Saccharibacillus brassicae: one gene and its partners. The protein of the gene in region 2 interacts with the protein of the main gene of each other region in a pairwise test. Links are inferred from orthologs where the notes say so. Each region holds a gene or a part of one and is shown on either strand. Other genes may lie near its edges.

Evidence for each region. Proteins that work in one complex are often made in the same cells at the same time.
Region 1: the proteins of rlmB (region 2) and tsaE interact in binary tests that used the Escherichia coli proteins (3 or more experiments, as listed by UniProt). The link is inferred for Saccharibacillus brassicae from one-to-one orthologs.
Region 3: the proteins of rlmB (region 2) and FFV09_RS13455 interact in binary tests that used the Escherichia coli proteins (3 or more experiments, as listed by UniProt). The link is inferred for Saccharibacillus brassicae from one-to-one orthologs.

What each region holds. Positions count from the first base shown.
Region 1 is NZ_CP041217.1:4,019,889-4,026,044, reverse strand. What follows is about bases 2,394-5,267. They hold tsaE (tRNA (adenosine(37)-N6)-threonylcarbamoyltransferase complex ATPase subunit type 1 TsaE), read right to left. Parts: upstream 4,147-5,267; coding sequence 3,640-4,146; downstream 2,394-3,639. Other genes in these bases: FFV09_RS16620 (ABC transporter ATP-binding protein), read right to left, coding at 5,125-5,267; FFV09_RS16625 (ABC transporter permease), read right to left, coding at 4,350-5,132; tsaB (tRNA (adenosine(37)-N6)-threonylcarbamoyltransferase complex dimerization subunit type 1 TsaB), read right to left, coding at 2,772-3,578; rimI (ribosomal protein S18-alanine N-acetyltransferase), read right to left, coding at 2,394-2,732. Also shown: FFV09_RS16650 (ABC transporter ATP-binding protein), read left to right, coding at 1-693; tRNA (adenosine(37)-N6)-threonylcarbamoyltransferase complex transferase subunit TsaD, read right to left, coding at 1,144-2,199; more of rimI, read right to left, coding at 2,205-2,393; more of FFV09_RS16620, read right to left, coding at 5,268-6,084. UniProt on the Escherichia coli protein: Required for the formation of a threonylcarbamoyl group on adenosine at position 37 (t(6)A37) in tRNAs that read codons beginning with adenine.
Region 2 is NZ_CP041217.1:1,827,598-1,835,391, forward strand. Bases 2,748-5,522 are described here. They hold rlmB (23S rRNA (guanosine(2251)-2'-O)-methyltransferase RlmB), read right to left. Parts: upstream 4,621-5,522; coding sequence 3,874-4,620; downstream 2,748-3,873. Other genes in these bases: sigH (RNA polymerase sporulation sigma factor SigH), read right to left, coding at 2,748-3,161; FFV09_RS07790 (NYN domain-containing protein), read right to left, coding at 3,343-3,864; FFV09_RS07800 (Mini-ribonuclease 3), read right to left, coding at 4,676-5,245; cysS (cysteine--tRNA ligase), read right to left, coding at 5,247-5,522. In the rest of the region: rplA (50S ribosomal protein L1), read right to left, coding at 127-819; rplK (50S ribosomal protein L11), read right to left, coding at 910-1,335; transcription termination/antitermination protein NusG, read right to left, coding at 1,360-1,893; preprotein translocase subunit SecE, read right to left, coding at 1,918-2,109; rpmG (50S ribosomal protein L33), read right to left, coding at 2,131-2,280; more of sigH, read right to left, coding at 2,514-2,747; more of cysS, read right to left, coding at 5,523-6,650; cysE (serine O-acetyltransferase), read right to left, coding at 6,682-7,359; gltX (glutamate--tRNA ligase), read right to left, coding at 7,775-7,794. UniProt on the Escherichia coli protein: Specifically methylates the ribose of guanosine 2251 in 23S rRNA.
Region 3 is NZ_CP041217.1:3,240,329-3,246,582, reverse strand. What follows is about bases 2,394-5,365. They hold FFV09_RS13455 (NAD(P)H-hydrate dehydratase), read right to left. Parts: upstream 4,728-5,365; coding sequence 3,060-4,727; downstream 2,394-3,059. Other genes in these bases: FFV09_RS13450 (NAD(P)-dependent oxidoreductase), read right to left, coding at 4,874-5,365. Also shown: serS (serine--tRNA ligase), read left to right, coding at 1-314; FFV09_RS13460 (methyl-accepting chemotaxis protein), read left to right, coding at 546-2,132; more of FFV09_RS13450, read right to left, coding at 5,366-5,506; FFV09_RS13445 (hypothetical protein), read left to right, coding at 5,880-6,254. UniProt on the Escherichia coli protein: Bifunctional enzyme that catalyzes the epimerization of the S- and R-forms of NAD(P)HX and the dehydration of the S-form of NAD(P)HX at the expense of ADP, which is converted to AMP.

The DNA of each region.
Region 1 (6,156 bases), 2.2 Mb from region 2 along the record:
CATATGGAAGAAGCGCGGATTCGCACCGTGCTCGGCAGTTTCCTGTTCAGCGGCGAAGACGTGCTCAAGCGTATCTCGGCGCTCAGCGGCGGGGAAAAAGCGCGCGTCTCGCTGGCCAAGCTGATGCTGCTCGAAGCGAACACGCTCGTACTCGACGAACCGACCAACCATTTGGACCTGTACAGCAAAGAAGTGCTGGAGTCCGCCCTGATCGATTTTGACGGCACGCTGTTGTTCATCTCGCACGACCGTTACTTCCTGAATAAGATGGCCGAACGCGTGATCGAACTGAGCGCAAACGGCGTGACCAGCTACCTCGGCAACTACGACGACTATGTCGACAAAAAGCAGGAGCTCGAAGAGATTGCCCAGGAAGCGGCGCTGTTCGGCGGGAAAAGCAAGTCCGCGGCCGCCCAGGCCAGCGAAGCCGACGAGTCCAAAAACACGCAGGCCGTGTTCGAGGAGAGCAAGCAGGCCAAGCGCGAAGAACGTGCCCGGCAGCGCCGCATGGAACAGCTGGAGACGCTGATCGCGGAACTGGAGAGCGCCGTAGCCGCCCTTGAACTGGAGTTGACACTTCCAGAAATTTACGAAGATTACATGGCTATTCAAGAACGTCAGACGCAGATCGATACCCACAAAACGCAGCTCGCTGCCGCTTACGAAGAATGGGAAACGCTCGCGGCGGAATAATTTTTTTGTCAATACGATTTTTCGCTTATCCCTGTTATCCACCGTGTTATCCACAGAAACAGGTATGAATTACGAATTGAACCGGCCCTCAGGGTCGGTTTTTTGCTTTTATACCGCCTATTTTCGCTCCAAACCAATTTTATCCACTTTTTCGTCCACATTATCCACAGATTACGACCTTCCGTTTTGAAAAACATATCCCCTTTTGCATAAAAATCGAAGCAGGCATTTGGCGCGGGATTGCAGCACTTACCCACAAACGGAAGGGGATATGTGGATAAGTTTATGCAGGGATTGACAACGGGGAGTAAAGCCTGTGTTAACGGCGGATACGGCACACTTGCGAATGACGATGACCGTTTACACAAAAAGGCCTCTTCCGCCGGGGAAGAGACCTTGATTGGGAGGCGAAGCGGGCAAGCCTCCGCTTCGTGGCGGCCGGCAAACGGATTACTCCGTGACCGACCATTGTTCCAGTGACATGCCGGGTTCGCCTTTGATGAACAAATCGCTCAGTTCGCCGCGGGTCCACTTCACGTAAGCGGCGGCTCCGATCATCGCGGCGTTGTCGGTGCAGTATCGCATCGGCGGAATCGCGAGCGGAATCCCTTCCGCCTCGCAGCGCGCCGTCAGCTCGCGGCGCAGGCCGCCGTTCGCGGCAACGCCGCCGCACAGCAGCAGCTGCTTCGCGCCGAATTGGTGCGCGGCGCGCACCGCTTTGGCGACGAGCACTTCGACGACGGATTCCTGGAACCCGCGCGCGATTGCGCCTTGATCGATCTCCTCGCCTTTCATCCGGCTCTGGTTGACCAGGTTCAGCACGGCGGACTTCAATCCGCTGAGGCTGAAATCGTACGAGCCTTCTTCCAGCCAGACGCGCGGCAGCGCGGCTGCCGTGTCCGAAGCCTGCGCCGCCCGGTCGACGTGCGGTCCGCCCGGATACGGAAATCCGAGCGAACGCGCGACTTTGTCGTACGCTTCGCCCACCGCGTCGTCGCGCGTCTGCCCGACCACTTCGAACCGGCCTTCGCTCTCCATGCGGACGATCTCGGTATGCCCGCCCGAGACGACCAACGCGATCGCCGGATATTGAATCTCGTCCGTCAACCGGTTGGCATAGATATGCCCCGCGATATGGTGCGTGCCGATCAGCGGCTTGTCCAGCGCGAACGCCAGCGCTTTGGCCGCCATGATGCCGACGAGCAGCGCGCCGACGAGTCCCGGCCCTTCCGTAACGGCGATCGCCGACAATTCGTCCGGCTCAAGCCCGGACTCCGCGATCGCCTGCTCCATCAGCCGCGTGATGCATTCCACATGCTGGCGCGAAGCCACTTCGGGCACGACGCCGCCGAACGCTTTGTGCGTCTCGATCTGGCTGGCCACGAGATTGACCAGCACGTCGCGGCCGTCCCTGACGATGGCGACCGACGTCTCGTCGCAGCTTGTCTCGACCGCGAGAATGTACGTGCCTGCCCGCCCTGTTTGCTGTTCTGCTACGTTATCCATGCCTGTTACACGCTTCCTTCCGTATGCCCTGCCGCGCCGGAGCGCCCCTGCAGGCCGATCCACATGATGACGGCGTCTTCGTTGTTGTCGGAATAATACCCTTTGCGGATTCCGACTTCGCGGAACCCCGTTTTGACGTACAGTTTGCGGGCCACGTCGTTGCTGACCCGCACTTCGAGCGTCGCCCGCTCCAGACCGAGCGACTCGGCCATGCCGAGCAGTTCGTCCAGCAGCCGCTCGCCCAACTTGCGTCCGCGGTACGCCGTGCGCACCGCGATATTCGTAATATGCGCCTCATCCATAACCGTCCACATGCCGGCGTAACCGGCCGCTTCGCCGTCCACTTCCATGATCAGGTAGCGGGCAAAATGATTGAGCGTCATCTCGCTGCGAAACGCCTGTTCCGTCCACGGCAGCGAAAAAGATTCATGTTCGATCACCATCACGTCCGGGATGTCTTCGAGCCGCATCGTCCGAAAATGTACGGACGGCTCGTTCGAAGACGACGAAGATTCGATTTCTCTATGCTGCATGCTGCGCGGGTCCCCTTTCTCTGTTCCATTCGGCCTGCGTTATGGTCGGCTGCGCAGCAGATTCGCTTCCGCTTCCGTGACCTGCGTGTAATTCGGCAGCAGCGCATGCGCGTCTACCGTGTCGCCGCTCTCCAGCTTGCGCGTGCCGATCCGCCCGATCCAGCGGGCTTCGGCCGTGCAATCCTGCAGCAGCACCCGCTCCGCTGCCAGGCCGGTCAACCCGGCCAGGCTGCGCACCGTCTCACCGTGCTTGTCCGTTTCGCCGGTGAACAGCACGTATTCCGGGCGTTCGCCGATCGGCAGCGCATTCCATCGTTCGGCCAACCGCGCCGTCCAGTCGTCCACCATCAATATGGCGTCGTCGGCCAGCCGGGTCAGCGGCTGCGCCTCTTGCCCTTCTGGCGCCGCGCCGATCGGGCCGGCCGCTTCGAACAGCGCCGTATACGCCTGGCCGCGCCGCGCATCGACGAGCGGCACGATCCAGCTCCGCCCCTGCGGAGCGGCGGCTTCCAGTCCGGAGCAAGCCTGTGCTTCCAGGCTTGATACGGCCGCGACCGGCAGCTTCAGCGCCCACGCCAGCGTCTTCGCCGTCGTGACGGCGATCCGCACGCCCGTATACGAGCCCGGTCCGATGCCGACGGCGATACCCGCAAGCGCCCGCTTGTCCGTGCCGGACTCCCGCAGCGCGCGTTCGATCTTCGGCAGCAGATTGACCGAATGGTTGCGTTCGGCCAGGCTGCTGCTTTCGAACCGTATGTCTTGTCCTTCGAGTACCGCAACGGCCTGGGAAGCGCTCGACGTATCGAGCGCCAACACCCGGCCCTGCGCCCCGTTATTGTTTTCCATCTGCAATATCTCCATCCCTGTTCGATTATTCAGGCTTATTCGGTCATTCGGAATTGTTCGACTATTCGAGCACGCCCGGTTCCGGCAGGTTCTCGACCCATGCCGCATACGGCGCGCCGATGCCTTCGCATGTCACGAGGCGGCCTTCTCCGCCCGCATGTTCGATATGCAGATTCAGCCGGCCCGCCGGAAGCAGGTCAGGAATGATCGAAGCCCATTCCACGAGCGATACGCCGCGGCCTTCGAAATATTCGTCCAGCCCCAGGTCTTCGGCTTCATCTTGCGTAATCCGGTAGACGTCCATATGGTATAGCGGCAGCCGGCCTTCGTACTCCTTGATCAGCGTAAACGTCGGACTGTTCACGATGCCCCGCACGCCAAGCGCAGCGGCAAACCCCTGCGAAAACTTCGTTTTGCCCGCTCCCAGATCGCCGTCCAGCGCAATGACCGTTCCGGGCTGCGCCAGCGCGGCAAAATAGCCGGCCAACCGCGCCGTATCGGCTTCGCCGCGCGAGATCCATGTCCTGCTGTATGTTTCGTATGCCTCCACGCTTCGTTCCACCTTCATTTCCTCACCGGCACGAAGCTCCCGCGAGCGGTCCGGTTCGTTGATCTCTCCATTATAACGCAAATGTTTCGCCGAGGGCACCCTGCCGCTTCCCGAATCCGGGCAAATCAAAACCCGTTTCCGGCCCCGCCGAAGCGGAAACGAAAACGGGCCGAGTGCCTGAGGGACTGCCGGCTCCCGTTCAGGCGCCGAAGCGCCGCCGGTTACGCCGCGACGTCCCTTTTGCGGAAAATCCAGAAGGTCAACGCCAGGAAGACGACGTAATAGACGGCCAGCACCGCCAGCGAAAATCCGAGCGACGACACGCCGTAAGCGCCGGTCTCCGCACTGATGTACTGACTCAGATTGAGGTTCGCGAACAGCAGATAGCGGCCGATCTCGTATTTGGCCGGATCGATCAGCAGCGTGATCAGCCCGCCCATGAACAGCAGGATGATCGTCAGCGCCACCGACAGCGAATTGCTGCGGAACACGGCCGAGAACATGAATGCCATCGTGACATAGATCAGGCAGTCGACGATCCGGTACAGCAGCGCCCACCAGAAGTAGTCGGATATACTGCCCATCAGTTCGCCCAGCACGTCCGTCGTGCCGGTCGAAGTGCCGAACAGCAGCGCCGACATCCCGAGTCCGAGCCCGAACAGCAGCGCGTACAAGGTAAGCATGAACAGCAGCACCGCGACGTATTTGGACAGCAGAATCTTGACGCGGCTCCACGGGCGAATCAGCAGCAGCTTGATCGTGCCGCGCGAAAATTCGCCGGCGACCGTATCCGCGGCCACGGCGATCGTGAACACCGTCGGCAGGAACCAGAACTGCAGCAGCGCGTTCATCGAACTCCACAATCCGATATTTTCGCTGACGTACCGAAACAGCACCGGCATCAGCAGGCCGACCAGCCCGATGACGCCGAGCATGATCCAGGTCCGCGTCCTCGCGTGGATTTTAATATTTTCGTTATGTACCAGCTTGAAAAAGTTAGACAATCGGTCCGCCTCCCGTCATCTCCAGGAATTGATCTTCCAGCGTACGGGTCAGCGCGCGAATGCCGTAGACCGGTATGCCCGCCTGTACGAAGCGAAGATTGATCTCCGCGATGCCCTGCCGGTTCGTGCGCACGACCAGCTGCCTGTCGCGGATCTCGCCGCCGCCGAGCAGCGACAGCGCTTCTTCGATCCGTTCGCCGACATCGAACATCGTTTCGAGCGTCGCGTCGGCGTCCGCCTCGCCGTGCAGCCCGTGCACGTCGATCAGCCGTCCGGCCTGAATGATCGCCACCGTATCGCACATCAGCTCCATTTCGCTGAGCAGATGGCTCGATACGAATACGGTCGTGCCGTCGACGCGCGTCAGCTCGCGCAAATAATCGCGCAGCTCGCGGATGCCCTGCGGATCGAGTCCGTTCGTCGGCTCGTCGAGGATCAGCAGCTTGGGGCGATGCAGAATGGCCTGCGCGACGCCGAGCCGCTGGCGCATGCCGAGCGAGTAGGTCGAGACTTTCTCGTGAATACGGCGCTCCAGCCCCATAAAGCGCACGACTTCGTCGATCCGCTCCTTGGGCACGTCGGCGCGCATGCGCGCATATTGGAGCAAGTTGCGATACCCGCTGAGATAACCGTACATCTCGGGATTCTCCACGATCGCGCCGACCTGCGAGATGGCCTGTTCGAAATTCCGCGTGATACTGCGGCCGTCGATCAGAATGTCTCCCGCGCTCGGCGCCATCAATCCGGTCATCATGCGGATCGTCGTCGTCTTGCCCGAACCGTTCGGTCCGAGAAAGCCGAATACTTGTCCCGGCGGCACGTCGAGCGTCAATCCTTCGATGATCGTCTTGCGGCCGATTCGTTTGACCACGTTGTCGAAACGGACGATCGGCTCGCCGGTCCTTGCGCTCGAAGCGCCCGGAACAGGCATCTTGTCACTGATGGTTTCCATGGGTTTCGGTGTCCTCCTTGTTCGTGGTTCTTCGATAGGCCGAACGGCAAACGCACACTGCTTGTACCAATG
Region 2 (7,794 bases):
GGAAATTAAGCCCGAAAGCACCTACTGTCTACGGTAAGCATATTCAAATTTACCAGACCGTTACGGATAACGGAATGAAACAGCTTCTACAATGTATCGAAAATATCGACCGGAGTCAACACTTTTTTATTTGTAAGAAGTTGTGTTAACGCGAATGCTCGGTCCCATCGTTGCGGACATCGCTACGCCTCTCAGGTAAACGCCCTTGGCAGCAGCAGGTTTAGCGCGGTTGAGCGCCTCCATCAGTGCTTTCAGGTTCTCGTTCAACTGATCCTCACTGAACGACGCTTTGCCGATCGGTGCATGGATTTGGCCTGCTTTGTCCAGACGGTATTCGATTTTACCGGCTTTGATTTCTTGCACAGCCTTGGTAACGTCGAAAGTAACTGTACCTGCTTTAGGGTTAGGCATGAGGCCTTTACCGCCGAGCAGACGACCCAGTTTACCGACTTCGCTCATCATGTCAGGCGTTGCTACGCAGACGTCGAACTCGAACCAACCTTGTTGGATCTTGTTGATCATGTCCTGATCGCCTACGAAGTCAGCTCCGGCAGCTTCCGCTTCCTTCGCCTTATCGCCTTTTGCAAATACCAATACGCGCTGCGTTTTGCCTGTGCCGTGTGGCAGGACAACGACGCCGCGAACGGCTTGGTCTTGTTTACGTGGGTCTACGCCCAAACGCACTGCCGCTTCGACAGTTTCGTCGAATTTAGCTGTTGCCGTCTTTTTTACGAGACTTACAGCTTCGGCTGGTTCGTAAACTGTTTCGCTGTCGAACAGCTTAGCAGCTTCTACGTATTTTTTACCGTGTTTAGCCATTGTGTATTCCTCCTTTGTGGTGTTAGCGGGTTACCCTCCCACATATGCCGCACTGCCTTGGGGCTCGGCTTTGGAACGATAGTTCAAGAACTAGTCTTGGATCGTGATGCCCATGCTGCGGGCTGTACCTTCAACCATACGCATAGCGGACTCTACGCTCGCTGCGTTAAGGTCAGGCATTTTTTGTTCGGCGATTTGACGAACGGTATCGCGGTTAACGGTAGCCACTTTCTTCTTGTTCGGTTCGCCCGAACCCTTCTCGATCTTCGCAGCGACACGCAGCAGAACTGCAGCCGGCGGAGTTTTCGTGATGAAAGTGAAAGAACGGTCTTCAAATACGGAGATCTCGACCGGAATGATCAGACCTGCCTGGTCGGCTGTGCGAGCATTGAATTCTTTACAGAATGCCATGATGTTCACACCTGCTTGACCCAGTGCTGGACCTACTGGAGGCGCCGGGTTAGCTTTACCTGCAGGAATTTGAAGTTTCACCATTTTAATGACTTTCTTTGCCATTGAGAAACACCTCCTTGCGCTTAGTTAAATCTTCTCGACTTGCGTGTAATCCAATTCAAGCGGCGTTTCCCGCCCGAACATGTTGACGTGTACCTTGAGCTTGCTCTTCTCCAGCAGAATTTCTTCCACTGTTCCGACAAAGTTCGCAAAAGGCCCCACTTTGATGCGCACGGATTCCTTCAGATCGAATTCGATCTTCGGTTTCGGCTCGGACATGCCCATGTGCTTCAGAATTTGTTCTACCTCTTCCGGAAGCAGGGCTGTCGGCTTGGAACCGGAACCCGTCGAACCTACAAACCCGGTGACGCCCGGCGTGTTGCGAACAACGTACCAAGAATCATCGGTCTGGATCATTTCCACCAAGACATAACCCGGATAGACTTTACGCATGACGGTTTTTTTCTTGCCGTCTTTGTCGACTATTTCTTCTTCCATCGGAACAAGAACCCGGAAAATCTTGTCTTCCATGCCCATCGATTCTACGCGCTTTTCCAAATTGGCTTTGACTTTGTTCTCATACCCGGAATAGGTATGAACGACGTACCATCTTTTTTCCATATCAAGCCACCTACAGGCCCTTCCTTAAATTATCGCTTCAATCGCATAGGAGAGTCCAATGTCGATTACCCAAAAGAATACAGCCATCACAACAATCGTGCCCAAAACAACAAGCGTGTAATTGGTCAGTTCTTTGCGATTGGGCCAGCGAACCTTTTTAAGTTCAGCCCAGCTTTCGGAGAAAAAGGAAAACATAGACTTGAAGCTCTTTTTCACGCCGACGACACCTCCAACAAACTATCTGGTCTCACGATGAGGAGTTTGCGAGTTACAATACTTGCAATACTTCTTCATCTCCATGCGGTCAGGGTGATTACGTTTGTTCTTCATCGTTGTATAATTGCGCTGCTTGCACTGCGTGCATGCCAACGTGATAATAACCCGCATAGATGTACACCTCCCGAAGATATCCTTCAATCAAGAAGAACTCGTATTGAGCCTAAAATCATGATTTTAGGCCTACCTAAGACACTTTAGCATAGCCGGTATATACTGTCAACGAAAAAGCTTGAAAGGACAATGCTTTTCGTCCCCGCAAAAAAAGGCTCCGATCCCGGAGCCTTCCCTTTTCGCCCTCTGCCGGGCCGCCTTGCTGCCTATGTAGATCGCAAACGAACGCCTTATACCTGATCCCGAATTTCCAAATACCGTTCCAGCTTGCGCTTGACCCGCTGCAGCGCGTTGTCGATCGACTTCACGTGTCTCCGCAGGTCGACGGCGATCTCCTGATAGGAGCGCCCGTCCAGGTACAGCATAAGCACCTGCCGTTCGAGCTCGCTCAAAATCTCGGCCATCTTGTGTTCCAGTCCATTGAAGTCTTCCCGATTGATGATCAGTTCTTCCGGATCGCACACCTGGGATACGCAGATGACGTCGAGCAGCGTCCGGTCCGAGTCTTCTTCGTAAATCGGCTTGTCCAGCGACACGTACGAATTCAGCGGAATATGCTTCTGCCGGGTCGCCGTCTTGATCGCCGTAATGATCTGCCGCGTAATGCAAATCTCGGCGAACGCCTTGAAAGAAGCCAGCCTGTCGCCGCGAAAATCGCGAACCGCTTTGTACAGGCCGATCATGCCTTCCTGGATAATGTCTTCGCGGTCGGCTCCGATCAGGAAATAAGACCGGGCTTTTGCGCGCACGAAATTACGGTACTTGTTAATCAGATATTCCAGTGCCTCGCTATCTCCGGCACGAAACGCCTCCACGACTTCTTCGTCGCATTGGAAATCGTAAGGTGAAACTATGACGTCTTTGAGATCTACACTCACCAGCAATCCCTCCGGCCGCGGCGCAAGTTTCGAGCCTGTCGTAAAAGTTAGCCTCAGTATATATTATGTCACCTTCCAACGTCAACCGCGCGGCACCTAAAAGTGGGCGCGGATACCGGAAAATTCCTTTTTGCGTCACCGCTTGCAAAAAAACGCTTCCTTCCGCGCCGTGCCGCGATTTCTATTCGCGGCGCCAGCGTTCGAACAGCCGCAGCTGCTCGGGCGTCAGTTTGCCGTCAATCGTATTGCGGCTTTCGCTCCGCGCCTGTTCGGCGATCCGCTTGCTGATCTCGCGCTCGCTCTGCTCCACTTCGCTGAGCAGTTCGAGCGCCGGCATCCGCAGCGCGCCCTGCGCGAACGCGACGCTCTGCTCCACGAAGTCGCTCGTAGCCACGTACACGTCGCGCCGCTTTCTGCGAAACTGCCCGGCAAAGCGTTCCACCGCTTCGTCCGCGGTTTCCTTTTCCCGGGTAAAATACACTTCGACCCGTCCCTGCTCGAACGTCCGGCCTTTGCCCGGTACCCGGTAAGCGTCGAACACGGCGATGACGCGCCGCCCCGTGAAAGCCTGATAATCGGCCAAGCGTTCGAGCAGGCGGTCGCGCGCCTCATTCATGTCGATTTGCGACAGCGAAGCCAGGTCGGGCCAGGCTCCGATCATGTTGTAGCCGTCCACCAGAAGCACATCCCGCAAATCGGCCATCGTTACACGCTACTTTCTGCTGCCGCGCTGGCGCAGCACTTCGTACATGACGACGCCTGCGGCAACGGAAGCGTTCAGCGAATTGATTCGGCCCTGCATCGGCAGCTTGATCAGCACGTCGCATTTCTCCCGAATGAGACGGCCCATGCCTTCGCCTTCGTTGCCGATCACGATCGCGAGCGGTCCTTTGAAAATATCCGTGTCGTAGATCTCTCCTTCGGCCCGGACGTCGGTACCCGCGATCCAGACGCCCGACTCCTTGAGCTTCTCGATCGTCTGCACGAGGTTCGTCACCCGCGCGACCGGCACGTATTCCGCCGCGCCGGCACTCGTCTTGGACACCGTGACGTTGACCTGGGCCGACCGGCGCTTCGGAATGATGACGCCGTGCACGCCCGTGCAGTCGGCCGTACGCAGGATCGAACCGAGATTATGCGGATCTTCGATCTCGTCCAGAATGAGCAGGAACGGATCTTCGTCCTTGGCCGCCGCGGCGGCGAGCAGGTCTTCCACTTCCGCGTAGATATACGGCGCGGCCTGCGCGACGACGCCCTGGTGCTGGATGCCCGGCACGAGCGTGTCCAGCTTGCGCTTGTCGGCGGTCTGCACGACGACGCCGCGGCTTTTCGCTTCCGTCAGGATCGGCTGCATCTGCTTCTGCTGCGTGCCCTCCGCGATCCAGATCTTGTTGATGCTGCGTCCGGCTCTGAGCGCCTCGGCGACCGAGTGCTTGCCGGCAATCAATTCTTCTTCCATGCTGTCGTTCCCCTTCCGCCGGCGGCGTTCGGCCGCCGCTCTGTAAGATGATGTCTCATGTCTCTTCGGGCGGTTCTGTCGATTCCGGCATTCCCGGCGCTTCGGACCCGCCCGCCTCTCCGCCGGACGCCGATTCGATCTCCGGCGCAAGCCCCAGGCGGATCAGTTGTTCCAATCGGCCGGCCTGACCGCGGTAATACAAATACCCGGCCAGGCTTTCCAGCGCCGTCGCATGCCGGTAGTCGAGCGCGTCGGCATTTTTCGGAATGGAGCCCGACTTGGCGTTGCGGCCGCGGCGGACGATATCCGCTTCTTCTTCCGTCAATTCCCCTTCGATGCGAAACAGCATCCGGGCCTGCGCGCCGGCCGAGACCCATTTCGTCGCTTCGCGGTGCAGGTGGTGCGGACGCAGGTTCGTGTGCCCGATCAGATACTGCCGGATCGCGACCTCGAACACCGCGTCGCCGATATAGGCCAGCACGATCGGCGGCAGCAGTCCCGGCGCTTTGGACGGCGGGAAGCCGAACAGCAGGTCCGTCCGCTCCTCCGCACGGGCCGCTTGTTCCGGCAGTTCCCGTTCCGGCCCGCCCGTCTCCGCTCCGTCTTGTCTGTCGTGTCCGGTCATCTTATTTTCTCCGCCATCTCATGCCCTGCGGCGTGTCTTCCAGCGCGATGCCGCGTTCGGCCAGCAGGTCGCGGATTTCGTCGGAACGGCTCCAGTTTTTGGTCTTGCGGGCTTCGACGCGTTCGGCGATCAGCGCTTCGACCTCTTCGTCCAGCAGTTCGGCGCCCGGTTCGGCCGCCACGCGCAGCACGGCGTTCATCTTGGCGAATGCTTCAAGCAGCGCGTCCAGGTCGGCCTTGCGCGCCACTTCGCCGCGCAGCACGAGGTTGGCTTCGTTCACCCATTCGAACAGGGCGGTCACCGCATCCGGCGTGTTGAAATCGTCGTCCATTTTGGCGTAAAAATCGTTCAGCACGGCGTCCAGCTTGACGCGCAGCGTCGGCGTGACACCTCCGGAAGCGTCCGTGGCCGCTCCGAGGCGGTGATGTACGCCGGCGACGGCGTTCTCGATCCGCTCCACGCTGTTGAGCGCCTGCTGCATATTGTCCTGGCTGAAGTTGAGCGGGTTGCGGTAATGCGTCGAGAGGACGAAATAGCGCAGCGCTTCTTTTTTGTAACGGCCGCGCAGATCCTGCACCGTGATGCCGTTGCCGAGCGACTTGGACATTTTCTCGTTGTCGATATTGACGTAGCCGTTATGCATCCAGTAATTGGACAGCGGGTGGCCGGTCAGGCATTCGGATTGGGCGATCTCGCATTCGTGGTGCGGGAACTGGAGATCCTGTCCGCCGCCGTGAATATCGAGCGTATCGCCCAGATAACGACGGGCCATCGCCGAGCATTCGATATGCCAGCCCGGACGTCCCGGTCCCCACGGGCTTTCCCAGAAAATCTCGCCCGGCTTTACGCCTTTCCAGAGCACGAAGTCTTCCTGGTTTTCTTTGCGCGCGTCGACTTCGATCCGGATGCCGAACTGCAGCTGGTCGAGGTTCTGGCGCGACAGCTTGCCGTATTCCTCGAAGCTGGACGTCCGGAAATACACGTCGCCGCCGCTCGGATAAGCATGGCCGGTCTCCACCAGTTCGCCGATAAAAGCGACGATGTCGTCCATGTTTTCCGTCACGCGGGGGTTCAGGGTCGCTTTTTCCACGCCGAGTCCTTCAAGGTCTTCGTAATACGCCGCGATAAATTTCTCCGCCACTTCCTGCACGGTCGTGTCCATCGCTTCCGCTTTGCGGATCAGTTTGTCGTCCACGTCGGTGAAGTTGACCACGTAATTGACCGCATAGCCCCGATCTTCCAAATAAGCGCGTACCACGTCGAAAAAGATGACGGGGCGCGCGTTGCCGATATGGATATAGTCGTATACGGTCGGACCGCACACGTACATGTTCACTTTATCCGGCTCCACCGGCACGAACTTTTCTTTTTCTCTCGTCATCGTATTGTAAATTTGCAGGGTCATTCCATTCACGTTCCTCTCTCGTTCTCGCTGCTTATTCCCGATTGTCTCCGCCTGCCGCGCGCGGACGTTCTTCGTACCCGCCGCGCCGCACCTGTTCCAGTTCCTGCTGCAGCTCCCCGATCTGGCGCCGAAGCTCGCAGATCGCGTCGTGCGAAGGGTCCGGCATCTGGTGGTTCAGCCGGTCGACCTTGCGCCCGTGCTGCCGGACGATCTGCCCCGGAATGCCCACGACCGTACTGTTCGGCGGCACTTCCTTGAGGACGACGGAATTCGAACCGATATTGCTCTGGTCGCCGATCGTGATGGAACCGAGCACTTTCGCGCCCGATCCGACCACGACGTTGTTGCCGATCGTCGGATGCCGCTTTCCTTTTTCTTTACCCGTGCCTCCGAGCGTGACGCCCTGATAGATGACCACGTCGTCGCCGATCTCGCACGTCTCGCCGATCACGACGCCCATGCCGTGGTCGATAAACAGGCGGCGTCCGATCGTCGCGCCCGGATGTATCTCGATTCCGGTAAAAAAGCGGCTGCCCTGCGACACGAATCTCGCCAGCGTGAACCGCCGCCACTTGTACAGCTTATGCGCTACCCGGTGCGCCCAAATCGCATGCAGGCCCGAGTAGGTGAACACGACTTCAAACATGCTTCTCGCCGCCGGATCGTTGTCGAATACCGCACGGATATCGGACTTGACCGATTTGAACATTACGCTTCCTCGCTTCCATTGCCCAAAATAAAAACGCCCCGGCAGCATTATGCTGCAGAGGCGTTAGACCGCGGTTCCACTCTGCTTGGACGGCCGTCGACCGGCGTCCATCTCGTTCAAAGCCCGTAACGGGGACCGGCCGGCGGACTCTAGACCGCGTCTTCGCAAAAAGACGGGCTTCGAATCCGCAGCTCCCAGGCGCATTTCGGTCTGCCGATTCCGGACGGTTCCCAGCCCGCGTCCTCTGCCTCTACGGGCAGGGAACGTTCGGCCGTCCTCTCTGGGGGATTCGGCGTACGACGTACTTCTCCTGTTCTTCGCTATAGAAATATTCGATTAAAGGCGTGATCGGATAGATGTTGTTTAGCCATTATAAACGAATCGCCGCGGTCTGACAATCGGAATCGTGCGGCGTTTAGGCCGTCTGCGCCTTCA
Region 3 (6,254 bases), 1.4 Mb from region 2 along the record:
AGACGTGGATGCCGAGCCGCGGCGCTTACGGCGAGACGCATTCGGCGTCGAACGTCGGCGACTTCCAGGCCCGGCGAGCCGGGCTGCGCTACCGGGGCGAAGACGGCAAACTTCGTTACTGCCATACGCTGAACAACACGGCCGCCGCCGTCCCCCGCCTGCTTATTCCGCTGCTGGAAAACCATCAGCGCGCAGACGGCTCGATCTACCTGCCGCCGGCGCTTCGCCCGTATATGGGCGGCCGCGAATGCCTGGCCGCTCCCGCTCCGGCGCTGCCTGATCCGATGACGAAAAATGTCGAAAACCAGTCGTAAAGCGCGTGAAACTGACCGTCGTTCTTCCGGGAACGACGGTCTTTTTTTGCCTGCCCGCCAACTGGATTCTGATATGCACAAAATATATTTTTTTACATTTATATGGTTTAGGTCTCAAAAAGCAGTTCTCCTCTGACGACAAATACATATATCAAGTCAAACGAAAAAAACCCGGGCAGCAGAAGCAGACGTGCCGGATGGCCCCAATACGATAAAACGGAGTGATTGGACATGCGTTGGTTCAGAAATCGGAAAATTTTTACCAAGTTAATGATTGTCGTCATGACCCTGACCCTCTTGACCGCCGGCGTCGGCCTGTACGGACTGTCCAATATCAATATGATGAAAACGAACCTGAACGAACTGTACAGCGACAACATGATTCCGCTGCGCAAGCTGGCGAATACCGAAACGTCGCTGCTCAAGCTTCGCGTCACGTCCCGGGATATCGCGATCGCCGACACTCAGGCCCAGAAGAAAGAAATCGCCGACACGATCGCTCCGCTGAGCGAACAAGTAACGGCCAACATGAACGATTATCGCCTCAGCCCGCTTACCCCGGAAGAAACGCTGCTGCTCGCCGAATTTGACGCGCAGTGGGCCGAATATCAGGAACTGTACGCCAACGCGGTCAAATTGGCCGAGACTTCGACCAATGCCGTTTTCCAAAAATACGTCACCGATGAGGTCGGACCGACCAGCCAAAAGCTGTACGAATCGATCGAAAAGCTCGGCAAAATCAACGAACAGCAGGCGACCGCGACCGATACTTCTTCCCAGGGCGACGTCTCGAAAGCTTCGCTGTGGACGATGATCGTTATCGCCGCCGCGCTCGTCTTCGGCGTCCTGCTCGTCCTGCTCGTGACGGCCATGATCAGCAGCCCGATCAAGCGGATCGGCGGCGTCCTGCGCAAAATCGCCGACGGCGACCTGCGGGAGAAATACGAGTACGCGGCCAAAGACGAAGTCGGCGAACTGTCCCAATCCGTCAATAAAATGGTCGACACGCTGTCCAGCCTGATCGGCGGCATTCAGGATTCCGCGCAAAGCGTAGCCGCTTCGTCGCAGCAAATCTCGGCCAGCACGCAGCAGATCGCCGGCGGCACGTCCGTGCAGCTGCAATCCGCCCGCTCGATTAACGAACTGTTCAAAGACATGGCAACGGCGATCGACGACGTGGCCAAAGGCGCGGAAGGTGCGGCGGAACTGTCGAACGCGACGGTGGAAATGGCCCATTCCGGCGGCGAAACGCTGCAGCTTGCCCTGCAAAGTATGGAAGACGTCACGCAGCAGGTCGGCAAACTTGAAGAACATTCCACGAAAATCGGCGATATTATCGGCGTGATCGACGATATTTCCGCCCAGACGAACCTGCTCGCCCTGAACGCCGCGATCGAAGCGGCCCGGGCCGGCGAGTCGGGCCTCGGCTTTGCCGTGGTTGCGGACGAAGTGCGCCGTCTGGCGGAACGCAGCGGCGACGCGACCAAAGAGATTACGTCCATTATCCGCTCCATGCAGCTCAATATCGAACGCAGCGTCACGGCCGTCAACACGAATCTCCAGCATGCGAACGATTCGGGCCGCGCGTTTAACGAGATCATCGACCGGGTCGGCAATACTTCGCTCAAAGTCAACGGCATCGCCGCGGCCAGCGAAGAACAGGCTGCCCAGACGAACGAAGTCATGCAGACGCTCACCGGCATCACGATCGCCAGCGAAGAGTCGGCCGCGGCCAGCGAGCAAACCGCCACGTCTTCCCATGCGCTCGCCCAGCTCGCGGACCAACTGCATATGTCGGTATCGACTTTCCGGGTGTGAGTGCCGGGGTCTGCGGGTGAAGGCGGGAGAAGTGCGGTTGAGTGCGGAGGCGGGATTGGGATTGGTGTAGAGATTCGCGGGATAGATTCGTGGGATGGATTCGTGGGATGGATTCGTGGGAGCGGAGATGCGGGATCGGGGTAGGCTCAATAGGGATTCGTGCAGGGATTCTTAGGTTGGGGATGCCTACAGCGGAATCAGACTTGGAGTGTTGGTGTGGATACGCCCGTGGCCTACATTTCGCTCTTACCGTCGCCTGATCCCTTGCATCCCGACGCCCTGCAGGTCTGCGAATTGCGTGGCGGGCGTATCGGCCAAAAGCCATACGGAGCCCTCATCATCCGCCTGTCCGCTCATCCATGAAATAACGTCCTGAGGACACTTAAATGGCCTCTGCTTGCCCGTGCGGGGCGGAATAGCTGCGTGAGAACAGCTATTTCTTCGCACGGAGATCGAAAATGTCTTTTTTTCGCAAAATAAGTGGATCTGCGCAGTTATTTATTTTCCGGACGGATTTTTGGGCAAAATAAGTGTTCCTACGCAATTAAAACGGCTGCGCTGCACTTTGCGGGGCATTCGATCAGGCGCTTCTTCTAAGATGAACGGGCGATAAGACGCCGCCGCGAAAAGCAAAGAGGCTCTAACGGATTGTATATCCGTTAGAGCCTCTTTTTTGGCGCACATTCGCCTGATAAAGGATCGTACCGACGCTTAACCGGCGTAAAGACGGGGATTGGGCCGGAAAAACAGGGCGATCCGTCGTTAAGCGGCGCCTGTGCCCGTTGAACATTCCAGAAGACCCAAATCCGCCGCCAAGCGTCTTCCCGTTCCGTTAAAACAGGCGCGCTGGCGCTGGCGTGCCTCAATCGCTATTTGGATAGGGAATGGCTGGGGTGCGGGCGCACCGAACGCAAGAGGCTCGCGTCCCTACAGCGCTTCGATCACGTCGCCGGCGAGCAGCGACGCGGGATGCTCGCGTCGCTCGGCGGCGCGTTCGCCGGCGCGGCCGTGCAGGTAGACGCCGAACGACGCGGCCTGCAGCGGGGACAAGCCTTGGGCGATCAGGCCGGAGATCGCGCCGGTCAGCACGTCCCCGGTGCCTCCGGTCGACATGCCCGGATGCCCGGTCGTATTGACGAACACGGCGCCGTCCGGCGCGGCGACGAGGGTGCGGGCGCCTTTGAGGACGAGCGTGACGCCGCGATCGACGGCGTACCGGCTGGCCGCGCCGATCCGGTCCCGCTGAAGTTCGGCGGTCGGCACGCCGAGCAGGCGGCCCATCTCGCCCGGATGCGGCGTCAGCACGACATTGTCGCGGCGGCCCCAGCCGTGGACAGCGTCTCCGGCGTCGGCCAAAATGTTCAGCCCGTCCGCGTCGAGCACGAGCGGCACGTCGGAGCCGGTCCACAGCTCTTTGAGCCAGTCGACGTCGCCGTCGAAACGGCCAAGTCCGGGACCGATCGCCAGCGCGTCCATCCGCTCGGCCAGCTTCAGGATCGTGCCGGCGGAAGCCCGGTTCCAGCCGTCCCCGGCCGAAGCTTCGGCGACCATCAGCTCCGGCACGTGGCCGACGATGTCCGGCAGCAGCGCCTGCGGCAGCGCCCACGTGACCAGGCCGCTGCCGATCCGCAGCGCGGCGCGGGAAGCCATGAAGCCCGCGCCGCTCATCAGGCGGCTTCCGCCGACGACGAGCACATGGCCGTAGGTGCCTTTGTGGCTGTCTTCGGCACGCCGCCTGGACGTGTCGACGCCAAGCGTTTCGCGCAGCGAACGCTCGGTAATCAGATGCGCGTTCGGCGGTTGTTCGATCCGCCCGGCGGCCAGCCGCGGAATGCCGACCGCGCGCACGCGGACTTCGCCGGCGGCTGCGGCGCCGGGATACTGCGCCAGCCCCGCCTTCAAGAAGGCGATGCAGACTGTGCGCACAGCGCGGATACAAGCCTCCGCGGTCTGTCCCGTATCGGCGTTCAGGCCGCTCGGCACGTCGGCCGCGACGATCGGCAGGCCGCTGTCGTTCGCGGCCCGGATCAGCGAAGCGTAAGGTTCGCGCGGCTCTCCGCTCGCGCCGACGCCGAGCAGCGCATCGACAAGGCCCGTATACGGGCGGAAGTCGAATTCGGCGGGATCATCCGGCGTCTCGACGGCGGCAATGCCGGAGCGCCGGGCCGCGGCGAACTGGGCCGCCGCTTCTGCGGAGAAGCGCTCCGGGCTCTCGGCGCACAGGATCGAGACGCGGACGCCGGCATCCTGCAGGTAACGCGCGGCGGCCAGTCCGTCGCCTCCGTTATTGCCTTTGCCTGTCAGGACGAGCCAGTGTTCACGCTCCGACCCGTCGAACGGAGCGATCAAAGCGTCCTCGTACACGGGACTCGTCGAGGTTACTCCGCGCTTGGGCGAACCGTCCGGACGGGTACCGGCGCCCGTGGCGTTCACCGTGCCGGGTCCGGCTGGCGTGCGGCTGTCCCGGCACCATTGAAGCACTTCTTCGGCCACCGCGCGGCCCGCGGATTCCATCAGCGCCATCGACGGAATGCCCAATTCGTCGATCGTGTAGCGGTCGATCGCCTTCATCTGCTGCGAGGTTACGATTAGCATGGTCAGCCTGTTCCCCTTTCGCGGTTACGATTGCGGTGATTCGGAGACGCTCGGTGGAGCGGCGATTCCGGGTTCTTTTTCATCATAAAAAGACTTACGTCCCGAAGATGCGGGCTGCGCCCGCGAAAGCTCGATCCGCGTTCGGTTCAGTAAGCGACCGTGAAGCGCGCACGGATAAAGTTCGGATCGTCGAGTTCGTCGATGACGGCCGCGGCAAAATCTTCCACGCTGATCCGGCTGTGTCCTTCGTCGTCGGTCACGAGCAGCGACATGCCGACACGGAAATTGCCGGTCCGGCGTCCCGGTTCGATCCAGGCGGCCGGGCTCGCGTACGTCCATTCCAGCTCGCTCTGCGCCAACACTTCGTACGCGTCGGCATGGGCCTGCGCCAGCGGAAGCAGCTCTTCCGGATAGTCCGGACCGTCCATCAGCCGGACGCCCGGCGCGGTCAGCAGCGTGCCCGATCCGCCGACGACGATCAGCCGGTCAACGCCTGCGGCCTGTGCTCCTTCGATCGTCAAGCGCATCGCTTCGGGCAGCAGGGGCGCTTCGCCCGGCTCCGAACCGAACGCGCTCAGGATCGCGTCGCAGCCCGCGGCCGCCGAAGCGATCGCGCCGGGAGCGAGCAGATCTCCTGCGCGTACTTCAAGCGCCGCATGTTCCTGGCCCAGCAGGGCCGGTTCGCGCATCAGCACGATGACCTCGCATTTGCGGTAGAGCGCTTCCGTAACGAGGCGGCGGCCCATCTGGCCCTCCGCTCCAAGTACCAATACTTTCATCAATTCCACTGTATATTCCGTCCTTTCGTGCGGCCGCCGGGCGGCCGAAGATTTGAAGACCCTTCCGTCGAACGAATATCGAACGTATCGGAAGCGGATCTTGGTCTTGCGTGCTGCAGTATGTGTTCGTCATGCGCGGCTGCCTTACGTTTTAGTACCCGTTTTGGGAGAAAGCCTCTCAACGCCGACGCGCCGAGCCGCCACAATCGATCGCTTGAATCGGCCGATGTGGCGTCCGCCGTTCTCCCCGCGTCAAGAATTGTACGCGTGCAAAAGCGCTTTGTCCATGAATTCGCTTTATTGAAGCTTGAAGCGGCCGGATGCTTGTGTAATAGTGGGGAGGACAGGTTATGCGAGAGGAAGGCGAAACGGAATGGAAACGTATGTCTGGCTGGCGACGGCCGCCTTTGCGATATGGATTTACGAACAGGCCCGCCGGGCGCTGGGCCGGCAGGCGGCGAACCGCGAGCGGCGCCTGCGCGCGGCGCTGGAGACGCTCGGTTCGGCGGCCGCCCGGCTCGACGCCGCGATGGCGGCGCCCGAACCGGCCGCAGCGCCAAACGGCGAACTGCGCGAACGGCTGCTGCTCTGCCAGGGCATGCAGGGCTTCGCCTCGGATCTGGACGGCCATCTGGCCCTGTATCTGGAAGACGGCGAAGCCGACCGGCTGCCGCTGCTGCACCGGGCGCTGCACCGCGAATTGGAACGGACCCGCCACGAGCTGGGTCTCCTGCTCGAACGCGAAGAG